Regions from separate parts of the Pseudoclavibacter sp. JSM 162008 genome, predicted to be linked through region 2. Evidence: predicted binding sites of a transcription regulator. Region 2 holds the regulator's gene; the other holds the start of a gene.

Region 1 (7,625 bases), on a different contig from region 2:
ATCTTCGAAGCCGGGCGGTGGGCGCCCTCGGCGAGCAACACGCAGCCGACGACCCTCGTCGCTGGGGCCCGTGGCACGGCGACGTTCGACAAGATCTACGGCGCCCTCATGGACTTCAACCTAGCCTGGGCGGACCGTGCCTCGCTCCTCATCGCCGTCACCGTCGAGCATGAGCGCGACGGGAAGGCGCTGCGCTGGGCCGAGTACGACGCGGGCGCAGTCGCCGCGCACCTCTCGATCGAGGCGCAGTCGCGTGGCCTCCACACGCACCAGATGGGCGGCTTCCACGTGGATGCGCTCGCCGAGGCGCTCGAGCTGCCCGCCGGTCGGACCCCGATCACGGTCATCGCCGTCGGCCAGCACGACGACTCGGACGCCGTGAACGAGAAGATCCGCGCCCGCGACACGTCGCCGCGCTCACGACGCGAGCTCAGCGACTTCGCGTCGATCGAGCGCTGAGCCGCGGCCCGACGAGGCTCACCGCCCGGCATCAGCCGGGTGCCGTAAGAACAGTGACCGTGGCCGCACGGCCATATCGCTCGGGTCGCCCCGGCCCGCATCACCAGAAGCAGAGGACAGCACGATGACGGATGTCAGCACAGCAGACCGCGCCAATCGCTTGGCAGAACTTCACCAGGCCCGGGAGATCCTCCGAGTCGTGAACGTGTGGGACGCGATCAGCGCCCAGACCGTCGCGGCCCTTCCCGAGACGAAGGCCATCGCGACCGCGGGCCACTCCATCGCCGCCTCCCACGGCTACGCCGACGGCACCATGCCCCTCGACGTCGCCCTCGCGGGCGCCAAGGTCATCGTCGACGCCGTCGACCTACCCGTGACGGCCGACCTCGACGACGGCTTCGAGGACCCGGCCGAGACCATCCGCCGCGCCATCGGGCTCGGCATCGTGGGCGCCAACGTCGAGGACCGCCTGCGTCCGTTCGACGAGTCGGTCGCCCGCGTCGCCGCCATCATCCGCGCAGCCGAGGGCGAGGGCGTCAACTTCCAGCTGAACGCGCGCACCGACGCCATCGTGCGCGGCGGCGAGCGCCCCATCTCCGAGAGCATCGACGACGCGATCGCCCGCGGTCGCGCGTTCCTCGACGCTGGCGCATCCCTCGTCTTCGTCCCGGGCGCCGTCAACCGTGAGACGGTCGAGCCGCTCGTCGAGGGCCTCGGCGTCGGCAAGCTGTCCGTCATCGGACTCCCAGGCGCGCTGACGGCGGCAGAGTTCCAGGAGCTCGGCGTCGCCCGCGTCTCCTACGGCCCGCTCACGCAGCGCGTCGCACTGCGCGCGCTTCGCGACCTCGCCACCGACCTGTACCGCACGGGCGTCATCCCGGAGGACACGCCCGCGCTCAACTAGTCGCGACGCCCCTGTCGGGGCCAGCACAGAGCGGCCTTGTGGTCGTCAGAACTGAGTCCTGACGACCACAAGGCCGCTCTCTGCGTTCAGGCGGTGACGCTGCGTTCAGGCGGTGACGCCGACCTCGCCGGTCGCGGTCGCCTCGGCGATGGCGCGCTTGCCCGCCCGGGCGCCGAGCGTGGCACGGAACCACAGCGCGCCCGCGACGGCGAGGCACACCATGAACGCGACGAGCGCGCCGACGACCGGCACGAGCGCCTCGCTCGGACCCGCGACGAACGGCATGAACGCGACGACGAAGAACGCGACGACCGCGATGGCCGGTGAGAACAGCAGCGGCAGCATCCACGCCTTGAAGAGCGGGGTCTCACGGAGCGCGATCCACCCGAACGTCGTCCCGACGGCGTAGACGGCGTAGGCGATGAGCCCGACGATGGAGACCAGCAGCACCAGCGGCACCAGCGTGCCGAGGAAGAACTGGTACGCGTCCCGGCCGAAGAGCACCATGACGTCGTCGCTGGCGACCGGCACGGAGGTCAGCCTCCGCAGCGACAGCGCGATGACGCCGACGATGCCGAGCACAGCCACGACGGGTGCGGCGATGAGAGGCAGTATCCAGCGCAGGTGCTCCATGCCGCTCAAGATAAGCGGGGTAGTGGATGCATGGCGCGCGCGACGCGCCCGAGTTACCCACCAGAGATCTCCGGCACCACGCTCCCCCGCCGCCAGCCGCCTACTCCACGGCGGCCGAATGCGGCGTCGTCGACTGCACGTTGAGCGAGTCGCCGTCGCTCGCCACGACCACCGAGACGGTGTCGCCGTCGCGCACGGTTCCCGCGAGGAGCGCCCGCGCGAGACGGTCGTCGATCTCGCGCTGCATGAGGCGCCGCAGCGGCCGGGCCCCGTAGATGGGGTCGTAGCCGCGCTCGGCGAGCCAGGCCCGCGCATCGTCGTCGACTTTGATCGTGAGCCTCCGCTCACCAAGCCTGCGCTGTAGGCGGTCGATGTAGAGCGCCACGATCTGCGCCAGCTCGTCCTGCGAGAGCGCACTGAACACGACGATGTCGTCGAGGCGGTTCACGAACTCCGGCTTGAACGACTGCCGGACAGCCGCCATGACGCGGTCCTCGCGCTCCTCCTGGGAGAGGAGCGGGTCGATCAGGAACTGCGAGCCCAGGTTGGAGGTGAGGATGAGGATGACGTTGCGGAAGTCGACCGTGCGGCCCTGCCCGTCGGTGAGCCGCCCGTCGTCGAGCACCTGCAGGAGGATGTCGAAGACCTCCGGATGCGCCTTCTCGACCTCGTCGAACAGCACCACCGAGTACGGCCTGCGCCGCACGGCCTCCGTGAGCTGCCCGCCCTGCTCGTAGCCGACGTACCCGGGAGGGGCGCCGACGAGTCGAGCGACGGAGTGCTTCTCGCCGTACTCCGACATGTCGATGCGGATCATGGCCTTCTCGTCGTCGAAGAGGAGCTCGGCGAGCGCACGCGCCAGCTCCGTCTTGCCGACACCGGTCGGGCCGAGGAACAGGAACGAGCCGGTGGGACGGTCGGGGTCTGCGATGCCCGCGCGAGTGCGGCGGATCGCATCCGCCACCGTCGCGGCGGCCTTCTCCTGGCCGACGAGTCGCTTGCCGAGCTCACCCTCCAGGTGGAGGAGCTTCTCCATCTCCCCCTGCAGCAGCCGCCCGACGGGGATGCCCGTCCACGCGGCCACGACCCCGGCGATGTCCTCGGCCGTGACGTGGTCGTTGACGAGCTTGGGCCCGCCATCTTCCGTGGCCTCGGCCTCATGCAGCTGCTTCTGAATGCCAGGCAGCTCACCGTAGAGGAGACGAGAGGCGAGCTCGAGGTTGCCCTCGCGCTGCGCACGGTCGGCGCGCATGCGGATGTTGTCGAGCTGCTCGCGCAGCTCGCCGATGCGGTTGAGGGATGCGCGCTCGACGTTCCAGCGCTCCTTCAGCTCCCCCAGGCGCGCATTCTTGGCGTCGAGGTCGGCACGGAGCGCGGCGAGACGCTGCTTGGACGCGTCGTCGTGCTCCTTCTTGAGCGCCAGCTCCTCGAGGCGAAGCCGGTCGACCTGCCGCTGGAGCGTGTCGACCTCGACCGGCGAGGAGTCGATCTCCATGCGGAGGCGGGACGCAGCCTCGTCGATCAGGTCGATCGCCTTGTCCGGCAGCTTGCGGCCGGTGATGTAGCGATTCGAGAGGGCGGCGGCGGCGACGAGCGCCTGGTCGGCGATCGAGACCTTGTGGTGCGCCTCGTACCGCTCCTTCAGGCCGCGGAGGATGGCGATCGAGTCTTCGACGCTGGGCTCGCCCACGAACACCTGCTGGAAGCGTCGCTCGAGCGCCGCATCCGACTCGATGAACTGGCGGTACTCGTCGAGCGTCGTCGCGCCGATGAGGCGCAGCTCGCCGCGGGCGAGCATGGGCTTGAGCATGTTGGCGGCCGAGATGCTCGACTCGCCGCCGCCAGCGCCCATGAGGGTGTGCAGCTCGTCGATGAAGGTGATGATGCGGCCGTCGGACTCGGTGATCTCCTTGAGCACCGCCTTGAGCCGCTCTTCGAAGTCGCCGCGGTACTTGGCCCCCGCGATGAGCGCCGACATGTCGAGACTCACGAGCTCCTTGTCCTTGAGCGACTCGGCGACGTCGCCGGCGACGATGCGCTGGGCGAGGCCTTCGACGACCGAGGTCTTCCCGACGCCGGGCTCGCCGATCAGCACGGGGTTGTTCTTCGTGCGGCGGGTCAGCACCTGGCTGACGCGGCGGATCTCGGAGTCACGACCGATGACCGGGTCGAGCTTGCCCGAGCGGGCGATGTCGGTGAGGTTGATTCCGTATTGTTCGAGTGCGCTCTTGGCCTCTTCGTCTGGTGCCTGAGCGCCTTGCATGTTTGCCATGGGGCTCCTTGTTGAACGTGTGCTTTCGACTCAGACAAACAAGAGTTGAGCCGTGATGACTCAAGTTTAGAGCCTGGAGCGCGTCAGTGCCACCATCGGCGGCCTCCCTCAGTCAACTCCCAGCGTCGCGCATGCCGCCCTCTTCCGCGCCTGATCAGGACTTCTCCGAACGTGGCAGAGTTCTTGCCATGGCCGATACTCACGACGAGAGAACCGCCCCCTCCTTTTCGCTCCGCGTCGGCAGCGTCGAGCTGCTGGGCGAGCAGTTCTCCGTCGTGAAGGCGGGCGACTCGGACACGGTGCGCGCGGCCGGCTTCGGCAACCCCAGCTCGCTCGCCTACTCGGTGTTCGGCCGCCAGTCGGAGCTCCTCGACGTGCAGGCGCTCGGCGACACCGACCCGGCGCTCGCCGCCGTCCGCGCCTACGACGACGGCGACCCCGCGCTGCTCGAGACCATCGACATCCACCAGGACGGCACCGAGCTGCGCCGCGCCATGTGGCGGGCGGCGAGGCTCGTCGAGCCAGGCACCCTCGCCAGCTACGGCGACGTGGCCGCGATCGCGGGGCATCCCCGCGCCGCCAGGGCTGCCGCGAGCGCCTGCGGGGCCTGCCTCGTCGGCCTCTTCGTGCCCGTCCACCGCATCGTGCGGGCGAGCGGGAAGCTCGCGGGGCACGCCGCCGACATCGCCGTGCGGCAGGCGCTCATCGACCACGAGCGGGCGATGGGGATGGGCCGCTGACGGTCAGGAGGGGACGGCGGTCGACCTGCGCGCGTGCAGCACGGGGAGGACCCGTGTGCGCTGGACCGGGCGGCTCGGCCCCTCGTCGAGGCGAGACACCATCGTCTCGACAGCCAGGCGCCCGATGTGCTGCTTCGGGGGACGCAGCGCCGTAATGGGCGGCTCGGCATTCTGCGCCACCTCATCGTCGTAGGCGATGATCGCGAGGTCTTGCGGAATCGACCAGCCATGGTCGCGGGCGTACTGCTGCAGGAGGACCGCCTGAGGATCCGAGTGGATGAGCAGGGCGCTCACCGAGGCCCGGCGACAGTCGTCGAGCAGTCGGGCGATGAGCTCCTCCCTCGCCTGCCCGTCCATGGCGTCGAGATTCGCGTCGACGTCGACGGCCGTCTCAAGGCCGAGCTCCTTGACGGCGCCGGTCCACCCCTGCCGCAGCTGCGCTGAGGTCGGGGAGCCCGCCGACGTCAGGATGCCGACCCTGCGGTGTCCGAGCGCCGCAAGGTGCTCGGCCGCGAGGGAACCGCCGAAGACGTGGTCCGTGGTGACCCATTCGAGACTCGTGAGCGAGCCGACAGACGCGGCATGGCGTTCCGCCAGCACGACGGGCACCGGGAGAGACTCCAGCCAGTGCAGGAGCGCCCAACCGTCGGGGCCGCTGGTCTCCGGCGCCGCGATGATCCCGTGCAGGCCTCCGGATTCGACGAGGGACGAGATCTGTCGACGCTGATCATCGACGGAGTAGCTGGCGCCGCGGAGCACCAGCTGCACGCCGAGGTCGGTGGCCGCCGCCCGCGCCCCGACGATGACCTGCGGCCAGTAGTAGCTGAGCGAGGGGGTGACCATGCCGACCCGGAAGCGGATCGGGGTGGCCTGTGCTGCGACCGTTGGCACCGACGTGTCGAGGCGACTCCGCAGGGTCGCGCCGCCGTGAACCCTGGTGAGGAGACCTCGGTCGGAGAGGTTCGTGATGTCACGCCGAATCGTGAGCTCGGACACCTCGAGCTGCCGCGCGAGCGCAGCCACTCGTACGGAGCCCGCGCGCCGGAGCTCGCCGAGGATGCGTTCTCGCCTCGTCAGACCGAACTGCGGCATGTCTTCCACGGATCCGAGCGTACAGAGGTGTTCGCTTCGCGTCGAGCACGAACGATCGTGTTCGTTTTGCTGGTCTTTTCCCCGGGCCCCCTCCAAGATCAGCTCGGAAGCACACAGTCGTGCCCGCCGCGCACTCGGTCGACGAGGCAGCGCGGACAGCGCACAGAACGGAGAGCGCACATGCCTCAGGACCAGCGGCTCGATCGAGTCTCGAGCGCCCCGAGAGCTCGCAGGAGGCGGATGAGCCTGTCCCTCATCGCGGCGACGGCGGCGGCGATGATCGCCCCGGTCCTCGTCTCACCGACGCCTGCCCAGGCCGCAGGATCAGACCCGGTCTCGGTCACCATCGACGCCGCAGACGTCGCGGCGGCCGCCGAGAACGTGAACGGGCTCACCTTCAAGGGCTTCGGCGTCCTCACCGCCAACTCGACGAGCGCGCTGCTCCTCGACTACAAGTCGCAGCATCCGGAGAAGTACTGGGAGCTCATCGAGACCCTCTTCGGGGGCGACCGCCCGATCATGAATACCATCAAGATCGAGATGGGCAACGACCGCAACACCTCCACGGGACCGAACCCGTCGACGATGCGCACGCGTGACGAGTACCCCAACGTGCAGCGCGAGCCGGGCTTCCAGCTCGCCGCCGACGCGCAGCTCGTCGCGCACGGCGACGTGCACGTCAGCATCCTGCGCTGGAACCGGCCGGCCTGGGCCACCGACCACGCCGCCCAGTACATCTGGTTCAAGAACACCGTGCTCGCCGCCTACCGCGAGTACGGGATCATGGTCGACTCGATCAACCCGGACGCCAACGAGACGAGGACCCCCGAGATCCAGCTGTACAAGGACTTCTCCGGCTGGCTCCGCGGCGACGAGAAGGGCTACGAGGGTACGAGCTCGGCAGACCCGAACAGCGGCTTCGACTCGGATGAGGAGCAGGACCTCTACCGATCCATCGAGACGGTCGCCGCCGACACGGTCGGCACCCCGCCGGTGTCCTTCGGCAACGAGATGATGTCCCCCACCGATTCCTCGCTGCGCGACGCGGTGGACGTCGTGGGCTTCCACTACTCGAGCGCCGACGACAGCGCCGGCAACCTCAAGAAGGTGGCCGAGCAGCTCGACAAGGAGGTGTGGAACTCGGAGGGCCAGTCCACGTTCTCCAACTCGGCCGACCGCCCGAACAACACCAACAGCGACGAGCAGGGCGGAACGGGCACCGGATTCGGCGGGCCGAACAGCGCTCTCGAGATGGGCAACTGGGTGACGACCGGGTTCGACGAGTCGCGACGCACCCTCAACATCTTCCAGCCCGCGATCGGCTCGTTCTACGACGGGTTCCAGTACTCGTCCAAGGAGCTCGTGAGCGCTCGCGACCCGTGGTCCGGTTGGCTGTACTACGACGGCGGTCTCGCCATGATCGAGCAGTTCACCAAGTTCGCGAAGCTCGGCTGGGAGAACGACGACAACACCGCCGGCATCTGGCGTGCCATCCCGCAGGCTTCCGACAGCCAGCTCGGAAAGG
Region 2 (7,625 bases):
CCTCGGCATGGCGTTGAACATCTTGATGAACGGGTCGAACAGGTCCGCGAGGAACTGCACGCGACCGAACAGGACGCCCAATAGGAGACCGCCACCGACGCCGATGACAAACGCCAGAAGCGTGGCCTGTGTCGTAGCGAGGAGGTGAGGATAGATGAAGCCGGAAGTGAACCACTCGACGATGCGAGCGAAGACTGCCGTCGGCTCGCTGAAGAAGAACGGATCGAGTGCCCCGGTCGTTGCCCCGAGCTGCCAGAGCGCGATGAATGCGACACCGAGCGCAACCTGGTAGCCGAGCATCCGCAGCTTCCGGTTGCGATTCGCGGTCGCGAGCTTCCGCCCCTGCGTGGCCTCGCTTGCCTGCACGGTGGCCCTCGCCGCGACTGCCGCGCTCACGCTGCCACCTCCGACTCGACGTTGAGCTGGTAGGTCTTCATGACTTCTTCCTTGAGGCAGTCCCACACCTCGCTGTAGATGCGTTGGAACACGGGGTCGCGCTTGATTTCGAGGAGGTCCCTCGGACGTGCGATGGGAACCTCGAACCGCCCGACGATGGTGCTCGCGGGTCCGGCGCTGAGGACGATGATCTCGTCGGACAGCGAGACCGCCTCGTCGAGGTCGTGCGTGACGAAGAGTGTCGCTGCTCCGCTCGCGCCCCAGATGTTGAGGAGCTCGCCCTCCATCACGAGTCGTGTCTGCACGTCGAGCGCGGAAAACGGCTCGTCCATCAGAATGAGGCTGGGGTTCGTGATCCACATCTGTGCCATGGCAACGCGACGGCGCTGTCCGCCGCTCAACTGCGCCGGGTATCGCCCCTCGAAGCCCTTCAAGCCCACCCGCTGGAGCCAGTCCGCTGCCACCTTCCGGGATTCGGCTGCACGCTCGCCCCGGTAGTCGAGCGCGAGCGCCACGTTGTCGATCGCCGTCCTCCACGGCAGGAGCGCGTCCTGCTGGAAGAGATAGCCGGCGTCACTGTTGAGCCCCTTGAGGGCGTGCCCCTGCGCTGTGACCGTGCCCTCCGTTGGCGTCAGCAGGCCAGCCGACATGTTCAGGATGGTCGACTTGCCGCACCCGGTCGGGCCCACCACCGAGGTGAATCGGCCGGGTTGAGCTGTGAGGGAGATATCCCTCACAGCTGTGTACGCGCCTGAGCCCTGATCAGGGAACGTGATCGCGCATTCAGCCAGTTCCACAATCGGCTCTGGTCGTCGCTCGCTTGCTTCTCGTATGGTCACCGCTGTCCAATCGTCGAGGCCTTCTCGAACACGCCACTACGGACATCAGCCGCTGTTGCATGCATGGTGTGGTCGACGCTAATCACCCATCCCAGGTGGTGTCAACACCCTTCTCCCCTGGAAACATAGTCTTCACACGCGGAAAGCTCCGAGAAACAGGAATCTCAGACAACGATCTGTGGCATACATCGGTGTATGGTGATGTACAAGGAAGCCGACGCCTCACGCGGAGAAAGCCGAGCTGCAATGACACAGATAAAAACCGAGACCAGCCCAGTCATCGAGCAGATCCGATCTGGCATCGTCACCGGCAGGTTCGAACCAGGCGAACTCCTCGCGGAGATCCGTCTCGCAGAGGAATTCCAGGTCAGCCGAACCCCTATTCGCGAGGCGCTCAAGCAATTGCAGATCGAGGGCCTCGTCGAGATCAGGCCTCGCGTCGGGTCATTCGTCCGCAAGCCCACGCGACGGGAAGTCGTAGAACTCTTCCAGATGAAAGAGGCACTGGAAGGCCTCGCCGCGGGCCTCCTCGCCCAACGCGGTGAGGTGCCGGAGCTGCGCCGTCTCGAACAGAACATCGCCGACGAGCGCGAAGCCGTCCGCCGTGGTGACGCCGGGGCGTATGCCGCTCTTGTCCACGACTTCCACCAGACGCTCGTCGACGGAGCCGACAACCAGAAGCTCACCGAACACTACGAGCTGCTCATGAACCAGCTTGCCTACCACCGCCTCGTTCAGCAGACCCTCGAGGTGCCAGGTCGTCTCGCGAGCTCGCTCAACGAGCACGCCGTCATCCTGGAGGCGATTCGCACGCGCGACCCGCTCACCGCGGAGCTCTCCGCGCGTCGTCACGTAGCGGCGGCACGCCAAACCGTCGCCATCGCCGCGTTCACCGACCTGGAGCAGCACTCCAGTTAGACCTTCGACGGCCTGAACCGCGACGAGACAGGGACTGGGAATCCCTGGATGAGTGAGTCCTGAATCGAAGAACATGTGAGCGGCACACTGGTTCCACCGGCCAGGCTGCGCATTCACTTCAGCGGCACCATCTGGCGCTCGCCCGCACAACTCAGGAGAATCCCGTGCCCAAGAACATCGACATCCAGGTCCCGTCCCTCACCGGCAAGCTCGCGCTCGTGACGGGCGCGAGCGACGGCATCGGCTTCCACATCGCCAGTCGCCTCGCCCGCGCTGGCGCCGAGGTGATCATGCCCGTGCGCAACCGCGAGAAGGGCGAGAAGGCCGCCGAGCGCATCCGCAACTCGAACCCGAGCGCAAAGCTCGAGCTGCGCGACCTAGACCTGTCGTCGCTGGCCTCAGTCGCCGCCCTCACAGGGGAGCTGGTCACCGAGGGACGCCCCATCAACATCCTCATCAACAACGCCGGCGTCATGACGCCGCCAGAGCGCCGCGCGACAAGCGACGGCTTCGAGCTGCAGTTCGGCACCAACCACCTCGGCCACTTCGCGCTCACGACCGGCCTCCTCCCGCTCCTCAAGGAGGGCAAGGCACACGTCACCACGCAGATCAGCGTCGCGGCGAACCAGGGCGCCGTGAACTGGGACGACCTCAACTGGGAACGCAGCTACAGCAACATGGGCTCGTACAGCTCGTCGAAGATCGCCACCGGCCTGCTGGGGATGCACCTGCACCGCCTCAGCGAGGCGAACGACTGGGGCATCACGAGCAACCTCTCGCACCCCGGCATCTCCCCCACGAACCTCCTCTCCGCACAGCCGGGCATGGGCCGCACGAGCGACACAACCGAAGTCAAGGTCATCCGCGTGCTCTCGCGCATCGGCGTCGCCGGCACCCCACAGAGCGCCGCGCTCCCCGCGATCCTCGCCGCGACGAGCCCAGACGCGAAGGGCGGCCACCTCTACGGGCCGAAGGGCCCAGGCCACATCGGCGGCCGCCCCGCCGAGCAGAAGCTCTACTCGCGAGTCACGAGCGAAGCGGATGCGCGCCGCCTGTGGGAGCTGTCCGAGCAGTTCGTCGCCGAGCACGCGGCCCGCTAGCCTCGCGTCATGGACAGAGCCCAGCTTGCCGACTTCCTCCGCAGTCGCCGCGAGGCGCTGCAGCCGGACGACGTCGGCCTGACGAAGGGGCCGCGCCGCCGGACGGCGGGCCTGCGGCGCGAGGAGGTCGCGGCGCTCAGCGACATGTCGGTCGACTACTACAGCCGACTCGAGCAGAGCCGCGGCCCGCAGCCGTCCGAGCAGATGCTCGCCGCGATCGCCCGCGGTCTGCGACTCACCGTGGCGGAGCGCGACCACCTCTTCCACCTCGCCGGCCACCAGCCGCCGAAGCGCACGATCCGCGGCGAGCACGTCGCGCCGGGGCTCATGCGCATCCTCGACCGGCTCGCCGACACCCCAGCCCAGGTCATGACGGCCATGGGCGAGACGCTCGTGCAGACGCCAGCGGCGCGGGCGCTGTTCGGCGACGAGACCCGCTTCACCGGCAACGCCCGCAGCGTCGTCTACCGCTGGTTCACCGACCCGGGCGCCCGCGACGTCTACCCAGATGACGACCACAAGAAGCTGGGCCGGGCCTTCGCCGCGGATGCGCGCAGCTTCGCGGCCCAACAGGGTCCGGGCTCGCGCGCGCAGCGGGTCGTGGACGCGCTCCTCGTCGAGAGCCCGGAGTTCGCCGAGATCTGGGCCGACCACGAGATCAACGCGACGCACGAACTCGAGAAGCGGGTGCAGCATCCCGAGACCGGGATGATCACCGTGCAGTGCCAGTTCCTCGTCGACCCCATGCAGGGCCAGACGCTCTTGGTTCTCACGGCGACACCAGGCACCCAGAACTACGACAAGCTGCAGCTGCTCTCCGTGCTCGGCACGCAACGCCTGACCGCGGGCGCCTGAAGCCGCGAGCGCCCGCCCCCGGTAGCGCAGCCGTCCCGCATCCACCACCGCGACCGCAACCGCCCCGCATCCACCACCGCGACCGCCCCGCATCCACCACAGCGACCGCCCCAGAAGTTGTGGTTTTGTGCTGTTGCGCCACTTCACAACGGCATCTCGCCACAACTCTGCGCCGCCTCGGATGCACGCGAAGCACACCCGCCAGGGATGCCAATGACGCCGCCGACACCGCCCTGCACCTGAGGCCACAGCCCCATCCCCCCCAGAGGACGCCCCATCCCGCAGGGGACAGAGTTGTGGCCCGGTGTCGTTCCCGCGAACGGGAACGACATCGGGCCACAACTTTCTGGAGTTCGGCGGCGGTAGCGGCAGCAACCGCAGAGTCAGCAGCGGCGGCAGCGGCAGCGGCGGCGGCGGCGGCAGAGAGTCCGCAGCCGCAGCCTCGACGCGCGTTAGTCGCTCGCGGGCTTCTTCGCGGTGGGCCGGCGCCTGCGCACCGTGCGCGGGCGGTCCGCCTCGACGTCAGACTCCGCCTCGTGGACTCGGGCCGGCCGCCACACGACGACCTCCGTGCGACGGGCCATGCGGCGCCCGTGCGCGAGCGGCACGACGTCGCCGCGCTCGCCAGCCGCGAAGACGCGACCGCCAAGCCTCGTGAGTCGCTCGTCGGCAAGCTCCGCCTCGAGCGCGCGTACGCGACGGCGCAGCCCGAGCACCTCGCGCTGCAACTCGAGCACGCGGGCGATGCCCTCCAAGCTCACGCCCTCGTTCGAGAGCACCGCGATCTCCCGCAGCTGCGCCACGTCGCGCAGCGAATAGCGCCGCACGCGGCCCGCCGTACGCTGCGGCGTGACCAGACCCATCCGGTCGTATTGCCGCAGGGTCTGCGGGTGCATGTTCGCGAGCTCGGCGGCCATGGCGATCGCGAAGATCGGGGCGTCCTCGTCGAGGTCGGAAGGGAGTGCCATGAGCGCCCCTACCTGCCTTGGCGGGCGAGGCGGAGGAGATCCTCGCGCGGGCTCTCGTCACCGGATGCGGCGACGAAGTCAGCGAGGGCCTTCTCTTGCGCGCTTGAGAGATGGTTCGGGACCGCGACCTCCAGGTGCACGAGCAGATCGCCCTTGCCCTTCTTCGTCTCGATGCCGCGGCCTTTGACGCGCAGCGTCTTGCCGTTCGGGGTGCCGGGCGCGACCTTCACGCGCACGGTGCCGCCGTCGACCGTGGGTACCTCGATGGTCGCGCCGAGCACTGCCTCCGCGAAGGAGACGGGCACGGTGACCTCAAGGTTGAGGCCCGAGCGGGTGAAGACGGGGTCCGGGCGCACCGTCACCGTGAGGATCAGGTCTCCCGCTTCGCCGCCGTTGGGGCTCTGGCCGCCCTTGCCGCGGAGTCGGATCTTCTGCCCGTCCTCGACGCCGGCCGGAACGCGCACCTTCACTACGCGTCCGTCCTGCCCCTGCAGCTCCACGGTGTCGCCCTTGATGGCGGTCATGAAACCGAGGGTCGTGGATGCGCTCTGGTCGCGGCCCTTCTGCGGTCCGGTCTGGAACCCGGCGGGGCGACCTGCGCCGCCGCCGAAGCTGCCGGCGCCGAATCCGCCGCCACCTCCGCCGAACATGGAGCCGAGGAGGTCCTCGAAGTCCGCATTCGACGCGCCTCGGCGCGCACCGCCGCCGTTGAACATCCCGCCGAACACGTCCTCGAAGCCCGCGCCTCCGGGGCCGCCTGGGCCCTGCTGGAAGCGGGCGCCGGAGCCCATCGCGCGCATCTGGTCGTACTCTGCGCGGTGCTCTGGGTCGGAGATCACCGAGTAGGCCTCGGAGATCTCCTTGAACTTCGCCTCAGCAGCGGTGTCTCCCGGGTGCGAGTCAGGGTGGTACTGACGCGCGAGCTTCCGGTACTGCTTCTTGAGGTCTTTTTCGTCTACGTCCTTCGATACGCCGAGCACCGCGTAGAAGTCCTTGTCAAACCAATCCTGACTGGCCATATGGTCCTTCTGTTCCTAGGAATGAGCATGTCTTCTGGATGAACACGAGAGGGGGCCCGCGTCTGCGGTGCCCCCTCCCGTGTTCGATCGGTGCGGGTGCGCCGATCGCGGTGCTTACGAAGCGGGTACGAACACCGCTGCCTTCGCGACGCGGACCACGCGGTCGCCGACCGTGTAGCCGCGCTCGACAACATCGGCGATGGTGTCGGTCGTGACGCTCGGGTTCGGCAGCTGCGCGATCGCCTCGTAGCGCTGCGGGTCGAAGGCCTCGCCGGCCTCGCCGTATGCGGTGAGGCCGAGGCGCTCGACTGCCGTGCGGAGCTTGTTGGCGATGACGGCCATGGGCGTGTCCTCGACGAGGTCGCCGTGCTTCTGGGCACGGTCGAAGTCGTCGAGCACCGGGAGGAGGGAGCGGAGCACTTCAGCCTTGGTGGCGTCGTATGCCTCGCTCTTCTCACGGTCGGTGCGACGGCGGTAGTTGGCGTACTCCGCCTGGACGCGCTGCAGGTCCTGGAGGCGCTCCTGGGCGAGATCGCTCTCACCAGGCGTGCCCTCGGTTGGTGCGTCTTCCGCGCCTTCGCCGCTGAGGAGCTTCTCGAGGTCCTCAACGCTCAGACCTTCAGCCGCGGCTTCAGCAGCCTCGCCGGATGCCGGGTCGGTGTCGTCCGGGGTGGACTCCGCCGACTCGGCACCAGCAGCCTTGCCGAGGTCGCGAACTTCGCCAGTCTCCGGGTCGATCCGACGCTTGTCGTTGATGATCGGCTCGTTTGCTTCTCCCGAGCTCTCGGGACCGCGTGCTTCTGACTCGTTTCGCTCTTCAGCCATGACTACTTGTTGTCCTTGTCGTCCTCGTCATCCACGACCTCGGCGTCGACGATGTCATCGTCGGCCGCCTGGTCTCCGGCGGGTGCGTCAGCCGTGGGGGCTTCCGCTGCCTGCTCAGCCTGGGCTGCGGCGTAGATTGCCTCGCCGAGCTTCGTCTGGCTGGTGTTGAGCTTGTCGAGCGCCGACTTCACTGCCGCGTCGTCGTCGCCTGCGAGGGCCGTCTTGAGAGCGTCGACGTCGCCCTGGACCTCGTTCTTGACGTCGGCGGGGAGCTTGTCGTCGTTCTCGGTGAGCACCTTCTCGACCTGGTAGACCGTGGTCTCGGCGATGTTGCGCTGCTCGGCGCCCTCGCGACGCTTCTTGTCCTCTTCCGCGTGCTCTTCCGCCTCGCGGACCATGCGCTCGATGTCTTCCTTGCCGAGGCTGGAGCCGCCGGTGATCGTCATCGACTGCTCCTTGCCCGTGCCCTTGTCCTTTGCAGAGACGTGCACGATGCCGTTGGCGTCGATGTCGAACGTGACCTCGATCTGCGGCATGCCACGGGGGGCCGGTGCGATGCCGGTGAGCTCGAACGTGCCGAGGTTCTTGTTGTCGCGGGTGAACTCGCGCTCGCCCTGGAAGACCTGGATCTGCACGGACGGCTGGTTGTCGTCGGCCGTCGTGAAGGTCTCGCTGCGCTTGGTGGGGATGGCCGTGTTGCGCTCG

What was found. Region 2 encodes HspR, which represses chaperone genes until heat shock. Its sites were predicted from a motif close to AAGTTGAGTCNNNNNGACTCAACTT; they were not measured.
Region 1: ABVF28_RS15460 (ATP-dependent Clp protease ATP-binding subunit) is a predicted target of HspR. The motif match lies at 4,311-4,335, and genes of this name have one in related genera.

The regions. Positions count from the first base shown of each region.
Region 1 covers NZ_JBEWYX010000022.1:29,962-37,586, forward strand. The annotation lists gene ABVF28_RS15445 (nitroreductase family protein) at 1-459, shown strand, start outside; gene ABVF28_RS15450 (isocitrate lyase/phosphoenolpyruvate mutase family protein) at 584-1,363, shown strand; gene ABVF28_RS15455 (hypothetical protein) at 1,469-1,996, opposite strand; gene ABVF28_RS15460 (ATP-dependent Clp protease ATP-binding subunit) at 2,097-4,268, opposite strand; gene ABVF28_RS15465 (methylated-DNA--[protein]-cysteine S-methyltransferase) at 4,457-5,008, shown strand; gene ABVF28_RS15470 (substrate-binding domain-containing protein) at 5,012-6,100, opposite strand; gene ABVF28_RS15475 (fibronectin type III domain-containing protein) at 6,341-7,625, shown strand, end outside.
Region 2 covers NZ_JBEWYX010000006.1:134,799-142,423, reverse strand. The annotation lists gene ABVF28_RS07125 (ABC transporter permease) at 1-396, opposite strand, end outside; gene ABVF28_RS07120 (ABC transporter ATP-binding protein) at 393-1,133, opposite strand; gene ABVF28_RS07115 (GntR family transcriptional regulator) at 1,482-2,153, shown strand; gene ABVF28_RS07110 (SDR family oxidoreductase) at 2,318-3,253, shown strand; gene ABVF28_RS07105 (helix-turn-helix transcriptional regulator) at 3,263-4,108, shown strand; gene ABVF28_RS07100 (heat shock protein transcriptional repressor HspR) at 4,561-5,076, opposite strand; gene ABVF28_RS07095 (DnaJ C-terminal domain-containing protein) at 5,085-6,095, opposite strand; gene ABVF28_RS07090 (nucleotide exchange factor GrpE) at 6,210-6,920, opposite strand; gene dnaK (molecular chaperone DnaK) at 6,923-7,625, opposite strand, start outside.